One region of the Methylophaga sp. UBA3613 genome, then DNA from elsewhere that is predicted to be linked to it. Evidence: predicted binding sites of a transcription regulator. Region 1 holds the regulator's gene; the other holds the start of a gene.
The links. Region 1 encodes PhoB, which activates phosphate uptake and scavenging genes when phosphate is short. Its sites were predicted from a motif close to GNNTGTCATAAAACTGTCANAT; they were not measured.

Region 1 (9,110 bases):
GCTGATTCACGGGTATTACCATAGGCAATGAGTTTGCCTATTAACGAGTCATAATTAGGTGGAACCTTATAGCCACTGTACAGATGTGAATCCATACGAATACCCGCACCGCCCGGAGCATGATAATGGGTGACCAGACCAGGACTTGGCATAAAAGTACGTGGATCTTCAGCGTTAATTCGGCATTCAATGGCATGACCACGGATAATGATGTCTTCCTGGCTGAATGATAATGGCATGCCAGAAGCAATACGAATCTGTTCGGCAACCAGATCAATACCGGTGACCCGTTCAGTGACCGGATGCTCTACCTGAATGCGGGTGTTCATCTCGATGAAATAGAACTCACCGTCCTGATAAAGAAATTCAAAGGTACCCGCACCGCGATAGCCAATGCGGACACAGGCATCGGCACAGACTTTACCCATGCGAGCACGCATTTCAGGGGTAATACCCGGAGCCGGTGCTTCTTCGACGACTTTCTGATGACGACGCTGCATTGAGCAGTCCCGTTCACCTAAATGCACTGCATTGCCATGCTCATCGGCCAGCACCTGAAACTCGATATGACGTGGGTTTTCCAGGAATTTTTCCATGTAAACCATATCATTACTGAAGGCAGATTTTGCTTCACTCTTGGTCAGGGAAATAGCATTGAGCAGATGCGCTTCACTATGCACTTCACGCATACCACGTCCACCACCGCCGCCGGCGGCTTTGATGATAATCGGATAACCAATTTCTCTTGCCAGACGCAGATTGGTCTGATCATCGTTACCCAGCGGGCCGTCTGAACCGGGAACACACGGAACCCCGGCCGCTTTCATCGCTTTGATGGCTTCAACCTTGTCACCCATCATCCGAATTGTTTCAGAACGCGGACCGATAAAAATAAAGCCGCTTTGTTCAACACGCTCAGCAAAGTCTGCATTTTCAGACAGGAAGCCATATCCGGGATGGATAGCCGTTGCATCGGTAATCTCGGCGGCACTGATCAACGCGGGGACATTCAGGTAGCTGAGGTTCGATGCCGCTGGACCAATGCAGACACTTTCATCAGCCAGTAATACATGTTTCAAATCACGATCCACATCAGAGTGAACAGCAACCGTTTTAATGCCTAATTCCCAGCATGCTCTGAGAATACGCAAAGCAATCTCGCCACGATTAGCGATGACAATTTTATCAATCATGTTGTTTTATCCGCAGTTTTTGGTTTGCCATAACAGCCGAAGCTGTCAGCAAAATTATTCGATAACGATTAATGGTTCGTCATACTCAACCGGGTGACCATCTTCAACCAGGATGGCTTTAACAATACCGCTACGATCCGCTTCAATCTGATTGAACATTTTCATCGCTTCGATGATGCAAATCACATCACCGGCGGATACCTGCTGACCTACTTCCACGAAAGCCGCCGCATCGGGTGAGGGTGAACCGTAAAAGGTACCAACCATGGGCGAGCGCACAGCATTGGCTTCGTTAGAGGATTTTGTTGCCGCTGCTGCCGTCGCGGTGTTTGCCGCATCACTGGCAAATGACGGTGTGCTCTGTGCAGCAGGTGCGGGTTGTGGTGCAGCAAAATATTGTTGTTGTGGATAAGCGGAACTGGCGCGGCTGATACGAACAGATTCTTCACCTTCAGAAATTTCGATTTCAGCAACATCCGATTCCTGAATCAAATCAATCAATTTTTTTATTTTACGAATATCCATGATTTAGCCTTAAGGGTTGAGTTGTTTAGTGGCAGCTTGTAATGCCAATTCATATCCCTGAGCACCGAGACCGCAAATCACGCCAACAGCCAAATCTGAAAAGTAGGACTGTTGCCGGAATGCTTCACGACGATGCACATTGGAAAGATGTATTTCTATAAAAGGTATTGCGACCGCAGCTAATGCATCACGAATGGCTACGCTGGTGTGAGTAAAAGCTGCGGGATTAATTAAAATAAAATCATATTGCTGACGTGCTGATTGTATAGCCGAGACCAATTCATGTTCGGCATTGCTTTGCAGTGAATCAAGTTGATGGCCATCAGCCTGAGCTAACTCAGCCAGGCGGGTATTGATATCGTCTAACGTGGTGGCACCATAAATTTCAGGCTCGCGCTGACCCAACAAATTCAGATTGGGGCCATGCAATACTAGAAATTTCGCCATAATAACAACACACCAACACTGGAAATATAAGCCGAGATTTTGCACCAGCTAACGCTTTATTGTCCAGCTTTTTAACTAAAAATCCGGCTTTTTGTCGCTAATTTCGTCGAAATAGAGAAGTTCTTGCAGTTTTAATTATCTGGCCTGGAAATCCGCCAGATGAGCGTTCAACTGGGCGGCTGAGACGTGCCCGACCAGACGATGTTCAGCCGATTCTTCTGCATTTTCGTCAAAAAACAACATGCTGGGTGGACCAAATACCCGCAATGATTTTAACAAGGTTTGATGCGCATCAGTATTGTCTGTGAGATCCACTTTCAGCAAAGTAAAATTCTGCAACGTGCTGATGACCTCGGCATCACGGAAAGTCGTTTGTTCCATGTTTTTGCAATCGGTACACCAGTCGGCATAAAAATCGAGCATCACCGGCTTATTACTTTGCTGCAGCTGAGACTGCAGTTCTTCCAGTGAGTTGACATAGGTAAATTGCAGAGCGGGTTGAGGGGCTGTTGTGCCGGGCGAAAGGCTTAATTTATGCAAAGGCTGCAAAATGGATTGTCCGCCGCTGGCACTGCCGATGAGCATTAATGCACCCGTGATAAGTGATAAAAGTCCCAGACCTTTCCAGAATTTTTGCCAGCCAGTTGCTTCAATCGGTAGATTGTTCAGGGCACCCAGATACACTGCGGTCATCACCAGCAGGGCGCCACTCATAAACAGAATGGCCCAACCCGGCAGAATGCGATCCAGCATCCATATCGCCAAAGCGAGCAGCATCACACCGAAAAAAGCCTTGATATTTTCCATCCAGCGTCCGGCTTTGGGCAGCAGGGTTCCGGCTGAGGTGCCAATAATCAGTAACGGAATTCCCATGCCGATACTCATTGCAAATAATGCCGCACCTCCCAGCACCGGATCTGCGTGCTGACTGATAAATAATAAGGCACCTGCTAGTGGTGGAGCCAGGCAGGGCCCGACAATTAATCCTGATAGCAGCCCCATCAATGCCACGCCGGCTAATGTACCGCCCTGCTGACGGTGGCTGAGTTGATGCAATCGTTGTTGCAGAGCATGTGGCAACTGCAATTCATAAAAGCCAAACATCGATAACGCCAGTAACAGCAAAATGCCAACAAAGCCTGATATCACCCACGGATTTTGCAGCATAGCCTGGAGATTGCCGCCGAGTAAGCCGGTTAAAACCCCTGCCACTGTATAGGTAACGGACATGGCCAGTACATAAATCAGTGACAGAATAAACGCCCGGCGGGTCGTAATATGCTCACCCTGGCCGACAATAATGCCGGACAAAATCGGAATCATTGGGAAAACGCAGGGGGTAAAGGCCAGTAATAAGCCGAGCCCCAGAAAACCAAACAGAATTTGCAACAGATTGTCATTTTGCAGACGCTGTGAAATTTCATCCTGCTGACTTAGGGGTGTGGAAGATAGCAGTGAGGTCGGGGCCGAGGTTTGTGTCTCAGTGGTTGCAGTCTTGCTGACTGTGGTTGTTGCCGGTAACTCCAGATCGAAGGTTTTGCGGGTAGGGGGGTAACAGATACCAAACGTTTCAGAGCAGCCCTGATAATGGGCTGTTAATGTGATGCGGGTCGGTTCGGACTGAGTACGTATCAGCGGCAGCTTGATTTGCACATCGCTGGTATACACCTCGGATAAACCAAAATATGCATCATTTTTCATATGCCCGCCGGGCAAAGTAAATTCGCCCAACTGTACAGAGTCATCCCCGATTATTTCGAAGCGGATTTTATTCTGATACAGATAATTTCCTTCCATTATCTGCCAGCCTGCCAATATCGTTTCGGGATCAGTCACTATCGCTTCAAAGTCAAAGGCTTCATCAACTTCAGGAGGAGAGTCTGCACTGTCGAAACCAAATTTCTCCAACAGGCTCGGGCGCGCCTGTGCGGAAAAACTGCTGAGCAGCATGAGCAGGATTAAAAATTGTTTCATTACATTATCGCCACTGATTCATTGCAGTTACAGACCATTCTAACAGTCGAACGTTACACGGGTGAGTGCAACAGGATGTCATGTTGTCTTTAAACTGTAATAATTGCCTTCTTTTTTGGCGAAACACAGGTGTCTTGTGGAAATCAAAACCATTCATAAACTTGAAAAACAGGCCTACAAAAAAAGCCATGCCGAATTAGCCCGAATAGGCTTCGCTCTATTTTTCCTCGCTGGCATTCTTGCATACAGTTTTGCTACCTCGGGTGGTGTTCCCAATAACCTGTTTCTAGCCATTGCCGCCGTGTTCGGTGGTTATATGGCGATGAATATTGGTGCCAACGATGTAGCCAATAATGTTGGCCCGGCGGTCGGCTCCAAGGCGCTGACTATGGGCGGCGCGATTATGATCGCAATGATTTTTGAGGCAGCCGGTGCCTTTATCGCTGGTGGCGAAGTGGTGTCGACTATTAAAGGCGGCATTATTGATATCAAGCAATTTGGTACCGATACCGAAACCTTTGTCTGGGCCATGATGGCTGCATTATTAGCAGCGGCTTTATGGCTTAATCTGGCAACCGTCGCCGGAGCGCCTGTATCAACTACTCACTCAATAGTGGGGGGGGTAATGGGCGGTGGTATGGCTGCCGCTGGCTTTGGTATTGTTGACTGGGGCACTATGGGGGCTATTGTCAGTTCCTGGATTATTTCGCCATTGATGGGAGGCATTATTGCGGCCTCTTTTTTATTGGCTATCAAAAAAACCATCATTTTTCGCGACGACAAAATTCAGGCTTCCTATCGTTGGGTACCGATTTATGTTTCGGTGATGGCCTGGGCTTTTTCCACTTATCTGGTGATCAAAGGGCTTAAGCAGGTATGGGGGCAATTCATAACTACGCTGAATGGACTGCCAATTGTCGATATAGCTCCGCAAGCCAACCCCAGTTTTTTGGCTGCTGCATTGATTGGTTTTCTGATTGGGGTGCTGGTGTTCTGGATCGTTAAAAAGTCTCTGGCCAGTAATCTGCAATACATGAAAAATGATCGTGCCAGTGTCAATGCACAATTCACTATTCCGTTAATCTTTGCTGCGGCCTTATTAAGTTTTGCTCATGGTGCGAATGACGTGGCAAATGCCATCGGTCCTCTGGCCGCAATAAATGACGCCATTATGTCAGGTGGTATCACCGATAAAGCCGGTATTCCGCTTTGGATTATGGCCGTGGGTGCTTTAGGTATTGCCATTGGCTTGGGTCTGTATGGTCCAAGGCTGATTCGTACCGTAGGTGGTGAAATTACCGAGCTGGATCAGATGCGAGCCTATTCAATCGCTATGGCTGCTGCTTTGACCGTCATCATTGCCAGTCAGCTCGGATTGCCGGTCAGTACAACGCATATTGCCATTGGTGGGGTATTTGGGGTTGGGTTCCTGCGTGAATGGCTGGATGAATCAAATAAAATCGAACGCCAGATTGATCGCGAAAAAGCCGAAATCAAAGATGATAAAAAGATGCTTAATGCACTGCGCGGCGAATTGAAAAAACTGGAGAAAAAACCCTCCAAAACCGTGGATGAATATCAACGTATTACCGAGCTTTATCGATTGATTGATGAGGAAGAGTCCGCGCTGAAAAAAGCCAAAAAAGTCCTCAAAAAAGAAAAGAAAAACCTGTTCGTTAAACGCGATATGGTGAAAAAGATCGTCACAGCGTGGGTGGTCACCGTTCCAGCAGCGGCAACTTTATCAGCCTGCATCTTCTTTATGATTAGAGGCATCATGCTGTAATCAAATCTTCATTAAACTGACATATTATTTTCAGCTTATTTGTCAGGACGATTTGAACATGCTGAATAAACTTAAAGCATTGCCCATTGCGATTCAGCAATATCTGGTGGTGACCTTCAGCTACTGGGCGTTTACCGTTTCCGACGGTGCGTTACGCATGCTGGTGGTATTGTTTTTCCATCAACTGGGCTACAGCCCGCTTGAAGTGGCAATGCTGTTTGTTCTGTATGAATTTTTCGGCATAGTGACAAACCTGGTCGGTGGCTGGCTGGCCGCCAGAGTAGGGTTAAACGTCACAATGCATCTGGGCTTGTTATTACAGGTTATTGCATTGGCAATGCTGCTGGTGGATCCGCAGTGGCTCACTGTGGCGTATGTCATGGTCGCGCAGGCACTCTCCGGTATTGCCAAAGATTTGAATAAAATGAGTGCCAAATCCAGCATCAAAATGCTGGTGGCTGATAACGCCCAATCAACCTTATTTAAATGGATATCCATCCTTACCGGCTCCAAAAATGCCCTGAAAGGTGTTGGTTTCTTTGTCGGTGCGGCCCTGCTTTCCTGGATCGGTTTTCGTGGCGCGATACTGGCCATGGCGATTGTGCTTCTGGTAGTGTTGATTTTCAGCATCGTCATGTTGCAACGCGATCTGGGTAAAGCCAAAAATAAACCAAAATTCAGTGATATCTGGTCAAAAAGTGCACCGGTGAATCATTTGTCGTTGGCAAGGTTCTTTTTGTTTGGTTCTCGAGATATCTGGTTTGTGGTGGCCTTACCAGTGTTTTTGCATGCCCAATTACAGTGGTCACCTATTTATGTCGGTGGTCTGCTGGCGGCTTGGGTAATTGCTTACGGTATTGTGCAGGCACTTGCCCCTAAGCTGACTGGCTTTTCCAGACAAAATGCTCCTGATGGCTATCATGTCTGGCTATGGTCCTTACCCCTCTTTGTGTTGCCGTTATTGATTGCCGCCTCGGTATATTTTGAATGGGCTGTCATACCTGCTTTAACTGTCGGCTTATTAATTTATGGCGCTATCTTTGCGATCAATTCTGCAATCCATTCCTATCTTATCGTGTCATATGCTGATGCGGCTGGGGTTTCCCTGGATGTCGGTTTTTATTACATGGCTAATGCGGCTGGAAGATTGTTTGGTACATTATTATCTGGCTGGGTCTATCAGGTTTCCGGGTTAGCAGCCTGTCTGGTCATTTCTGCCTTAATGATTCTGTCCGCCAGTTTTATTTCAAAAATGTTACCGCGCAAAGACCAGACTGTATAAAGCTTTCAGCGTTGTTATCAAATTGTCATATTTAGCCGTTAAGCTTTATTCTTAGAAAAATAGTTCAGGAAAAAATCGGATATGAGCATATCAGTATTACTGGTTGAAGATGACGCCGCCATTCGTGACATGATTAATTTCAGTCTGCGTCAAACGGGATTTACCTGCGAAGCAGTCAAGGATGGCGAAACGGGGCTGGATTGGTTGAAAAATCAACAACCAGACATGATTTTGCTGGACTGGATGTTACCTGGAATTGATGGCATCGAGTTTATCCGCCGTCTGCGTGCCAATGAGTTTTTAGCATCCATTCCCGTGATTATGCTCACCGCCAAAGGCGAAAGTGAAGATATGGTGAAAGGTCTGAGCGTCGGTGCTGATGACTATATTAATAAACCATTTTCCCCACCTGAATTAATTGCACGAATTAAAGCGGTTTTACGTCGTTGTCGTCCGATGGAAGATGATGATGCCCAGAAATTGCAGATGGGTGAACTGGTTATGGATACCAAAAGCCACCGGGTCTCGGTGAATGGTGAACGCATTGAATTGGGACCGACCGAATTCCGTTTACTACACTTTTTTATGAAAAACCCAGAGCGAGCCTATAACCGCTCCCAGCTGCTGGATTTTGTCTGGGGCGATACCGTATATATAGAGGAGCGCACAGTGGATGTGCACATTCGTCGTCTGCGTAAGGCGCTGGAACCCAGCGGTCATGACAACCTGGTACAAACCGTTCGCGGTGTCGGTTACCGTTTTTCTGCTGAATAGCAGGATCGTCTGATGCAATGGGATTATTGGCGTTTACTGACCGTGCTCAGTCTGGCCGGTTTTGTGGGACTGGTCGTTGGTCATATGATGGCTTTTCTGTTTGTCGCTGCACTTATTTACATTTTCTGGATGCAGAGTAAATGGAACCAGTTGCAGGCATGGCTGGATAAACCTAAGAAAAACAGTTCTCCGCAAGCCGAAGGGGTTATTAATGACGTGTGTCGGCAGATCGAACAGATGCGCGCACAAAACAGCAGTCGTAAAAAAAAGCTCACCGGTTATTTAAAACGTTTCCAATCGGCCACTGCGGCTTTACCTGATGCGGTGGTGGTAATGGGCGAGTTTGGTCAAGTCAGTTGGGCCAATACCTCAGCCATGACGTTATTGGGAATCAACTGGCCGCATGACAATGGCGTCAGAGTCAATAATCTGGTTCGCGACCCGGCATTCCAAAAATTACTGGAACTTGATGGTGACGCCGAGGAATCGGTTATAGCCGTTTCACCGATGAATGATCGCATTCAGCTTGAATTCAAAGTCGTTCGGTATGCAAGCAAGGACAGGTTGCTGATCGCCAGAGATATCACCCAGACACAGAAACTGCAGCGTATGCGGCGTGATTTTGTGGCCAATGTATCGCATGAATTGCGTACACCATTGACGGTTTTACGGGGGTATCTGGAAACCTTGACCACGGAAAGTGATCAGGAGCTCTGGCAACAGGCTTTACCGGTAATGCAGCAACAAAGCCAACGAATGCATCTTATGATCAAGGATCTGCTGGCATTATCTCAACTGGAAACCGGTGAAAAGCCGTTGCAACACCGACCTACGGATATCTGCAAGTTATTGCATAGCGTGGTGGAGGATGCCAAACGACTGGAACATTTTCATCAACATCAGATCAACCTGCATTGTTTGAGTGAAAAATGGCTAATGGCAGATGCTGATGAACTACGCAGCGCAATCTCCAATCTGGTCTTTAATGCAGTCAAATATACCCCAGCAGAAACCCAGATCGATGTCAGATGGGATATCGAGGGTGAGTTTGCTGTTATTGAGGTAAAAGATACCGGTGAAGGTATTGCCCAGCATCATCTCGACCGCTTAACAGAACGCTTTTACCGTG
Region 2 (9,110 bases), on a different contig from region 1:
CACTCTTTCCGAAAGCCCGCGGAGTGCTGAAAGATAAGGCGTCAAGAGAAAGCCTAGTCTGATTTACTCACTTTGATTGGTGTTTGAAAATGTAAGTCCATTTAAAAAAAGCCGATTTAGTTTGCTTTTGCAGAGAGGAACTTAAAAAGTGCTGATACCGGTGGCTTCCATAATGCGATAAAGCATACGCGGCCAGATTCGTTCATCGGCATACTGGGTATAACCTACGCTGTAATTTCGCTGATTCCTGTTATTCCAGCGCTCTTCAAACCAATCCTGGCCACGCTGCAAAGGTTCAGCCCCAGCAGATCCACGCAGAACCACACTGGTTTCAAGATTTAGGTTATGCAGATTGCGACGGGTTAAATTGGTTGAGCCAAGCATCATTGCATTTTGGTCATCACCCCCTCGATGCATCAGCCACTTTGCGTGACATTGCTCGCCATGCGTATTGCACCAGCGCACGGTAATGCCCGCTTCTACTAGTTCATGGGCCACAGGACGATTAGGTACACCATTTTTCTTCCGACCAAATGCATCTTTATTGGGATCCAGCAAAATCCTCATGCTCACGCCGCGCTCTGCCGCCCGCTTGAGTGCGTTTACTATGTCTCGGTCAGAAAGATAGAACATCGCCATATCCAATTTATCACCAGGCCCGGCTCCATCAATCATATCGATTGAGGCTCGCTCAACAGAGCGTTCGGTGACCACCTGAACGGTAAGACCGTTACTGCTTGCCTCTGATATCTGTGCTACTTCAGGTATTGGAACGGAGGCATCCGAAAATTCCAGTACCGCTGCTTCGCTGTCAAACAAATCCCAGGCTGCGGCCCCATTAAAGCGCAACGCCACATTACCGTGAGCACTACTACCATCATGAGGATTGGCAGAAGTAATCAATGCTGAAAGTTGCGTCCCATCATCGGCAATGATCAGTTTGCGATGATTGGCTTTGAAGTTGAGCATGGCAAGGTAACTCCGCAGCGAAACCCGTCCCTCCCCAAAAGGATTGGGTAACAGTTCCCCTTCATCATTGCCAAAAGGCTGAATAAACAGACGCCAGAAGGCAGAATATGCCGGGTTGCTATCCCTTAAGCGAGTCAAATCGGTCAATGTGACAGAAATACCTGCCGCTTCAAGTTGAGCAAAATGTGGCGAAGGGCGTCCACCATAAAGAGTATTCAGTGGATCGGAAATAACCTGTATATCAAGCGTCGGGTAGCGCCTTTTCTGGGCAATCAGAGCATCTGTCAGTTCGTCAGAGAGAGGGCGGTGTGTCTCCGACAGCTGGCCCTGAAAATCGTTGAATAAAAACATATCCACCAGCACAAATCGACGGGCACCGGCAATCATCTCAAAAATGGCATCGAATATCTGTTGATCGGTATGGCGTTCACCATCCGTGCTGGTAAACGTTCTGTCCGCCAAAAACTGCACATCGGTAGCAGAGCGCTCGGAGGCAAAAATATCCAACCCGGGAGGTAGCGGTTTGTAGACGTGATAAAAGCCCATACCAACCAACACAACAATCAACAATGTCAGCAGCCATAATCCCAAATGCCGACGTTGAGTAGGTTTGTCAGCAATAAACAATTTCATTTAGCAACGCTCCCTTTAGCTTGGCCTATCTATCTATATCAAATCCATCTGAACTGCGTCGCTCATGACGCCTGTTTTGTTGAGAAAGAATACTTGATGACTGTAGTGCTGTTCAAAAATCACATTCGTTATTTCAATGGTTGAAAGAGTCATTACAAAAAAATTTTAGCCAAATCAACTCCTGATCATCCTTTGGTAACGAGCTTTAACGATACTCGATAGAAAAATTCACTTACACTCTATCTGAGAGCGCGCAGGATGTTGACGACAAAGTTATTTCAATTGTGTCTTATCATCACGGGTTTCGTTTTTTTATCAGGATTTCATGCGTCAGGAGTAGCAGTGGTCAAAAAAGTACCGGAAAGCATCGAAGAAAATAGCGATTTTCTGAGCGATCCCTTTCTTCAACTGCCCACGGCAGATTCAGTCAATGTGGTCTGGTTTACCAACTTTGCCGGGCAAAGCCATCAACTGCACTATGGTGATGGACTGATTGCTGATGCCACAACCACCAAGATGACCAGCATGTTTGAGGATGCAGATTCATCCCAACCCGGTAGGGATTATCAAACTCTTACACTGAGAAAGGTCTACCGCCATGAAGCGACAGCATCGTCACTCAGGGCCGGTGTGCGGCTGAATTATCAGGTGAAAAGCATAACCGATGAGGGACAGGTTCTTCTCAGTGACAGCTATAGCCTAACGACGTTGCCAGAAAAAAATACGCCACTGAAAATTCTACTTACCTCGGATCTACAATCAAAAACCAACTCTCCGGCCAACTATCAGAAAGTGGTGGAAACCATCGGTCTGCCCGATGCGGTTTTCTTTGCCGGTGATCTGGTCAATATCCCCGATCGTGCATCGGAATGGTTTGATCAACTCGAAGACGGTGCACCACCCTTTTTCCCGACGCTGCAGGGACGCTATCAACAACTCAAACCCGACGCGGTCTACAACGGCGGTGAAATTTTGCAACATGTCCCACTATTTGCTGCTATCGGTAATCATGAAGTGATGGGGCGTTTTCTCCCTCAGCAATCTGATCACCGAATGAACAATAGCTTTAATGATCCTCAACCGCGCTGGTATGCCGAAATCGCTTATGAGCAGCTTAAAGAGCAAATCAATCCCGACAATGATCCTCAACGCAAAGCACAATGGATTCAGGATAATTCGCATAATCAGCAAACTTATCTGGATGTTTTTACCTTTCCGGACGACAGTCCCGGTGGTAAAGAATATTACGCCATGGCGTTTGGGGACGTTTTTCTGATTTCGATGAATGTTTCACGGATCTGGCGATCATGGAATGTAAGCGGTCAGCATCGCAGCAAGTTTGTAGAAGCCTTTTCCGAGTTGCAAACTCCTGATGCATGGGGCTTTGGCGAATTTATGTTCGAGCGTTTTGATACCCAGTCAGAGCAATACCAATGGCTTGAAAGTGTGTTGCATTCTGATGCATTTAAAGAGGCAAAATACAAAGTGGTACTCGCTCATCAAGGGGTATTTGGACTGGGCGATAATGTTGTACCGGTGCTGGCAAATCCACTGATGCAACTGGTAGAAACAGATGAAAACAATATCGAAATACTGACCGAGCTAACTTTTCCCATCAGCCCGCAAGATTGGCAAAACACCGTATTGCCTAAGCTGCCCAACATCCGTGAAATACGTTATCAATATCTACTTAAAGACGATATTTGGCTTAGAGATATTGAACCATTATTGCTTAAACACCAGGTTGATCTGGTGCAAATCGGTCACTCACATCTATGGAACCGCACAAAAGTCGGCAATATGCATTATCTGGAAACCTCCAATGTCGGGAATACACTAGGGGCTTATTACAATGATCCAACCGGCACATATCAACAAAACAATCGCAACAGCAAAGCCAACTTCTGGATAGAGTTGAATTCAGAAAACTCACGTTGGGATCCGGCGAATTACGCTGCCAATGGCGATCCTCATGGACGACAGATGATCCAACCCAGCCTTTTCAGTCCGATGCATCTGCTGGACAAAACCTTTACGGATTTACCCTTTGTCTCAAGTAATCAACTGACCACGTTTTCGATTCTGGATACTGGAACAGCAACGGTAAAAAGCTATGTTTTCGATACCGCTGATCCTACATCTGAAGTGCAGTTATTTGATGAATTTTCAATAGGCAATTAGCTTAGGCATTTCCCAAACACCCTCGTACCTCAATACATCTTTCTGACTCATAACGATAAGCAAATCGTGGATTTGCTATGTATTTGAGCGCATCAGGATATATCAGCGCTCTAAAATATATGGATTTACATATATATGTAATAATACATATGTATCTTCCCAGTACATGCTAAACGTTAGCTGAACCAGATAAACAGCATGAACCTATTGATGTTAAAGGGAAATACAATGAATCGTTTGATTACATCCATTATCTATTTTGCAGTTACGCTAGTGTCATTAAGCCTTACCGCCTGTGACTCCAACAATGATCCCGCTGAAATATCAGAGATTAATGACAACCGTTCTGAAATAATCATTGCAGGCTCGACCTTCGCCTCCCCATTCTTTGAAAAAGTGTTGCAGACCTATGAGCAGGGCACAAAGTTTAGCTACCATTCGATAGGCAGTGGTGCAGGTATTGAGCAGTTTATAACGGGTGATGCAGATATCGGGACAACCGATGCGCCAATTAATGAAAAGGAAGCAGCTCGCTTAAATGAGAATTTTGAAGAAATCGTCGTCACCTCCGGCATGATCAGTATTGCTTATAACGTAGAGGGTCTGACTGACACACTCAAACTTCCAAGAGATGTGTATACAGATATCTTTCTTGGTGAAATCACCCGCTGGAATGATCCACGAATACTTGAAGTAAACCCTGATATCAATTTACCTGACAGTGCTATACAGGTCATTGCACGCTCCGATAGCAGTGGTACAACCTTTGCGTTTACCAATCATCTGTCGACGGTTAGCCCAGCCTGGAAAACAACATTTGGAGCAACAAAAAAACTGGACTGGCCCGGAAAAACAATGGAAGCAAAAGGTAACGAAGGAGTCTCCCAACGCCTGGCAATTACCAATAATAGCATCGGCTACGTTGAATTCGGCTTTGCTCAGCGCCTTGGCTTAAAAGTCGCAAGTCTGGAAAACAAAAGCGGAAAATTTGTTCTGCCCAATAACGAGACGGGCGACATAGGACTTGTCGATGAATTTTATTCAGAAGCAGAGCAAGTCGTTTCATCCATTGCTGATCCTGAGGGAGAATCGGCCTACCCAATCGTCGCATATACCTGGGCATTAATACGGAAAAAATATGAAACCCCTGGCATCGGCAGTGAAGTAAGAGATTTTATAAAATGGACGCTGAATGAAGGCCAATCATTAGCAGCTCCATTGCATTACCTTCCTTTATCGAAAGAGATTATTCAGGCAGAACAGGAAAAGTTGGGGCTGTATACTATCCAGTGAACCAAAGAGTCAGAAGCAAATATCAATTTTCTCTGGCTCTTTGGAGCTTTCATCCAGCATATTAGCGCTGGCTTATGCCAGCTCGACCAATAACACTTTGTCCCCTCTCTTATCTCCCGATATGAATTTTTCTTCATATGAACAGAACAGTTAAATCATGCTGGTTTTGTTAAGCTGTAATGACTTAATCCCCTCTTTCAACGAGTAACGATTTTAATGGCAAGCAATTTCAACGCTGAGCGTCTCATGCATGACCTAAAACAAGAGGCTCCACTGTTAGATGCTTTGATCGACATCATCGAACAGCTAAGAGAGACCGATCCAGAAAACGCATCAAAGCGACTGGATGACATTATGGAGATGATCGAAGCGAATCCAGAACTGAGAGCAGAATTTGGTCAGCAGTTTCATAGCTGGCTAATTGAATTAAACCTGTATCCGGCTTTGGTGAGTTTAGGAATTTTTGCCCGGCGTGGTGTATTTAATGAGTTCATGACCCGTCTTTATGACAAAGTTAATCCGCCCCCCATTGATCGCGAAAGCTCAAGAGGGGTGTTAACACTCCTGTTTCACCGACAATCAGATAAAAAATGGCTAAACACTATTACCAACGATCAATGGCTGCGTCTGTATCAAATCCTTGTTGATCACACGACACCTGAGACATTGAATACCGCCGTCAAACATTTCCGCCAACAATGTCTTTATGCAGTTGAAATGCTGGGTATCTGGGTTGCAGCCGAAGAACTTGAACCTGAATTGATTCGAATGGATCGGCGACTGATCGATATTGACTCTGCCTTTATTGGTCTGCAACGTGAACTGCGCCTGTTTACACAAACGGAGTTCGACCGTATTCAGGAACCTGAACTTCCGGCCTATGATCCCGAACATATTTGGGTAATGCTGGATCAATGTCGCGAACAGGTCTCACGCTTGAGACGCAAAGGCGCCGGGGCAGCAGGATCCTCAGTCTCGGTGGCACATTTGCTAGAACGTCTTGAACAGACGCTAGGGCGTATTGAACAAATTATGTCCATTTTAACCACCACAGAAACAATAGAAGTAGAACGTAAAAGTCTGGCGCTCTGGCAATCATTGATTGTTTCAGCCATTGACAAGAACAGCCTCTACGCCTTGATGCGCAACAGTCTTGCCATGCTCTCCCGCAGTATTACTGAGAACAAAAGTGATCATGGCGAACATTACATCAGCCGTGGTAAAAGCTCCTTTTATGCGCTTTTCCGATCAGCGGCCGGTGCGGGTTTTATTATTGCATTAATGGCTTTGTTAAAAATCAGTATCGTGAACATGGGCTTCAGTCCATTAAAAGAAACAGTACTCACCAGCCTGAACTATGGTCTAGGGTTTGTCCTTATCCATCTTTTACATTTCACCATTGCCACCAAACAACCTGCAATGACAGCAGCCAGTTTTGCCAGTGAAGTAGAACAAGGTGAAAACGGACGTGCTGCTCATCGCAAATTAGCCAGCTTATTAATTGATGTTAATCGGTCTCAGTGGGCAGCCGTTTGGGGCAATCTTTCAACAGCCATTTTGCTGGCGGCAGTGATTGCATTCAGTTTCTTTATGTTCACCGATAGTCCTTTACTAGATGCCTCGACTGTCAGCTACCAGCTGCATGCAATTGCCCCCTTCGAGGGTCTCGCCCTGTTTTATGCTGCAATTGCAGGTGTGTGGTTGTTTTGCTCAGGGATTATTGCCGGATATTTTGATAATCGAGCGGATTATCTCGAGTTAGAAATGCGCCTTCAGCAACATCGATTATTACAATGGTTAAAAGAAGAACGCCGGGATAAATTCGCAAAGTATATGCACGAAAATTACGGCTCGCTAGCTGGTAATTTCTTTTTTGGGGTATTGCTGGGGACGACGGGCTATATAGGCTATTTGCTGGACTTGCCACTGGATATACGTCATGTGGCTTTTTCATCTGCCAATTTAGGCTACAGCGCTTTGAGCACCCAGATGAACTTAATGGAATTTTTAATCCATTTGTTTTACGTATTATTGATAGGTTTTGTTAATCTCTGGGTCAGCTTTTCACTCGCCTTGATGGTCGCATTACGTTCCCGCGGCACACAAATAAGTCGTTTTCCAGTCTTGCTAAGCAGCCTATGGGAACAGATTAAGGAAAAACCGCTGCGTTTATTTTTTCCGGTCACCACGGTTCAACAAGCATTAAAAGAAGATAAGAAAAATAAGTCCTGAACTCTTTGCAAATTCAAATCTGCTGTACCTTAAATTCATCGAGATAAACGTTCTCATCGGCTGTATCTTTCAGATAAGCTTACGGCTACCCCGAACGCGAAAGCCTCAAGTAGAAAGTCTAACTGACCCAACGCCTGGCAATTACCATCAATAGTTTCGGCTAAGTTGAATTCAACTTTACTCAGCGCCTTGGCTTAAAGGTCGCAAATCTGGAAAAGAAAAAGCGGAGAAATGGCCTACCAATCGTCGCATATACCTGGGCATTAATACGGAAAAAGTATCAAAAACCCAGCATCGGCACTGAAATAAGAGATTTTATAAAATGGACGCTGAATGAAGGCCAATCATTAGCAGCACCATTGCATTACCTTCCTTTATCGCCAGAAATTATTCGGGCAGAACAGGATAAATTGCGGCTGTATGCTTTTACTCCATTATCTTTTTGGCTTTGCACGCTTTAATTAGCTTCCGTTCACTTGCATTGCCTTGTTATATGTCACATTCAATTTCGCTTTGGAGTTTTTCAAGCTCATCAAGAATACGTAGAAATTTGGTGCCGAACTCAGTGACTTTATATTCAACCCGTGGTGGCGTCTCGTTGTAGTTTACACGCTCCAAAATACCAAATTCCGCATTCTTTCTCAGGCATTCATTGAGCACTTTGGTGGTTAAGCCTTCAACGTTACGAACCATTGCACCAGGCCGGTTGATGCCATTTGCCAGAAGTTGATAAACCGTCAGAGACCACTTGCAACCGTAAATGGTCTCAACCATACGGGCACTTTTCTCGGGGGCTGATTTCCTCAAAAATATTTTTCCCTTTGCTTTCATCAAGATGTACCAAAAAGTACCTACCGCACCAATTTGTGCCTAATTTTCAATAGTCTACGAATTTCATAACCTATGTCCACACCTTAATATTTACCTGTGGAGGTAATCAGATGGAAAACATGACCAGCCCTTTGGCTTTGATCGTAGGCGGTTCCAGCGGAATGGGTTTAGCGACGGCAAAGCAGTTGCTCAAACGCGGCACTCATACGCTAATTATTGGCAGCTCATCCTCGAAATTGGAAGCGGCCAAGAATGATCTCTTTGGACTGGGACACATTCAAACCCTTCAGGCAAACCTGTATGAAGCCAGCGACGTACAACGCGTTATTGATTTTGTGGCAAATCATGACCGACATATTCAATATTTTGTAAATGCGGCGGGCAAGTTCAAACCAACATCCTTCCTAGAACATGAGGGCAAGGATTACGACGCTTACATGGACTTGAACCGTGCGACATTCTTCATCTCTCAAGCTGTCGCCAAAAACATGGCCGTAAATGGTGGAGGTTCTATTGTGCATGTTGGTTCAATGTGGGCAAAACAAGCCATCAAAGCCACACCGTCATCGGCATATTCCATGGCTAAAGCCGGTTTACATGCGTTAACGCAGCATATGGCGATGGAACTGGCCGATAAGAATATCCGTGTCAATGCCGTTTCACCAGCGGTTGTGAAGACTCCCATTTACGAATCCTTCATTGAACCGAGTGAAATCGATAAAACGCTTGCGACATTCGATAGCTTTCATCCGATTGGAAGGATCGGTACTGCCGAAGATGTTGCCAGGACTATTAACTTCCTGCTTAGCAGTGATGCAAGCTGGGTAACCGGTGCCATTTGGGATGTGGATGGTGGTGTAATCGCTGGCCGAAACTAAACCCGATAATTAGATCGAACTGAAAAATGAGCGAAAAATGTGGGTTAGGCGTAATAATTAAAATACATTCTAAGCTGATTTTGAGTTATTACG

Region 2: a site for PhoB is predicted at 3,906-3,927, ahead of pstS (phosphate ABC transporter substrate-binding protein PstS). Genes of this name have one in related genera too.

The regions. Positions count from the first base shown of each region.
Region 1 covers NZ_DFLS01000007.1:17,095-26,204, reverse strand. Annotated here, with positions in the region: gene accC (acetyl-CoA carboxylase biotin carboxylase subunit) at 1-1,193, opposite strand, end outside; gene accB (acetyl-CoA carboxylase biotin carboxyl carrier protein) at 1,248-1,718, opposite strand; gene aroQ (type II 3-dehydroquinate dehydratase) at 1,728-2,165, opposite strand; gene dsbD (protein-disulfide reductase DsbD) at 2,301-4,139, opposite strand; gene B3S93_RS08750 (inorganic phosphate transporter) at 4,276-5,925, shown strand; gene arsJ (organoarsenical effux MFS transporter ArsJ) at 5,984-7,207, shown strand; gene phoB (phosphate regulon transcriptional regulator PhoB) at 7,289-7,981, shown strand; gene phoR (phosphate regulon sensor histidine kinase PhoR) at 7,994-9,110, shown strand, end outside.
Region 2 covers NZ_DFLS01000013.1:7,933-17,042, reverse strand. Annotated here, with positions in the region: gene B3S93_RS14350 (phospholipase D-like domain-containing protein) at 142-1,602, opposite strand; gene B3S93_RS14345 (purple acid phosphatase family protein) at 1,945-3,783, shown strand; gene pstS (phosphate ABC transporter substrate-binding protein PstS) at 4,012-5,076, shown strand; gene B3S93_RS14335 (site-specific recombinase) at 5,323-7,308, shown strand; gene B3S93_RS14330 (winged helix-turn-helix transcriptional regulator) at 7,798-8,115, opposite strand; gene B3S93_RS14325 (SDR family NAD(P)-dependent oxidoreductase) at 8,259-9,017, shown strand.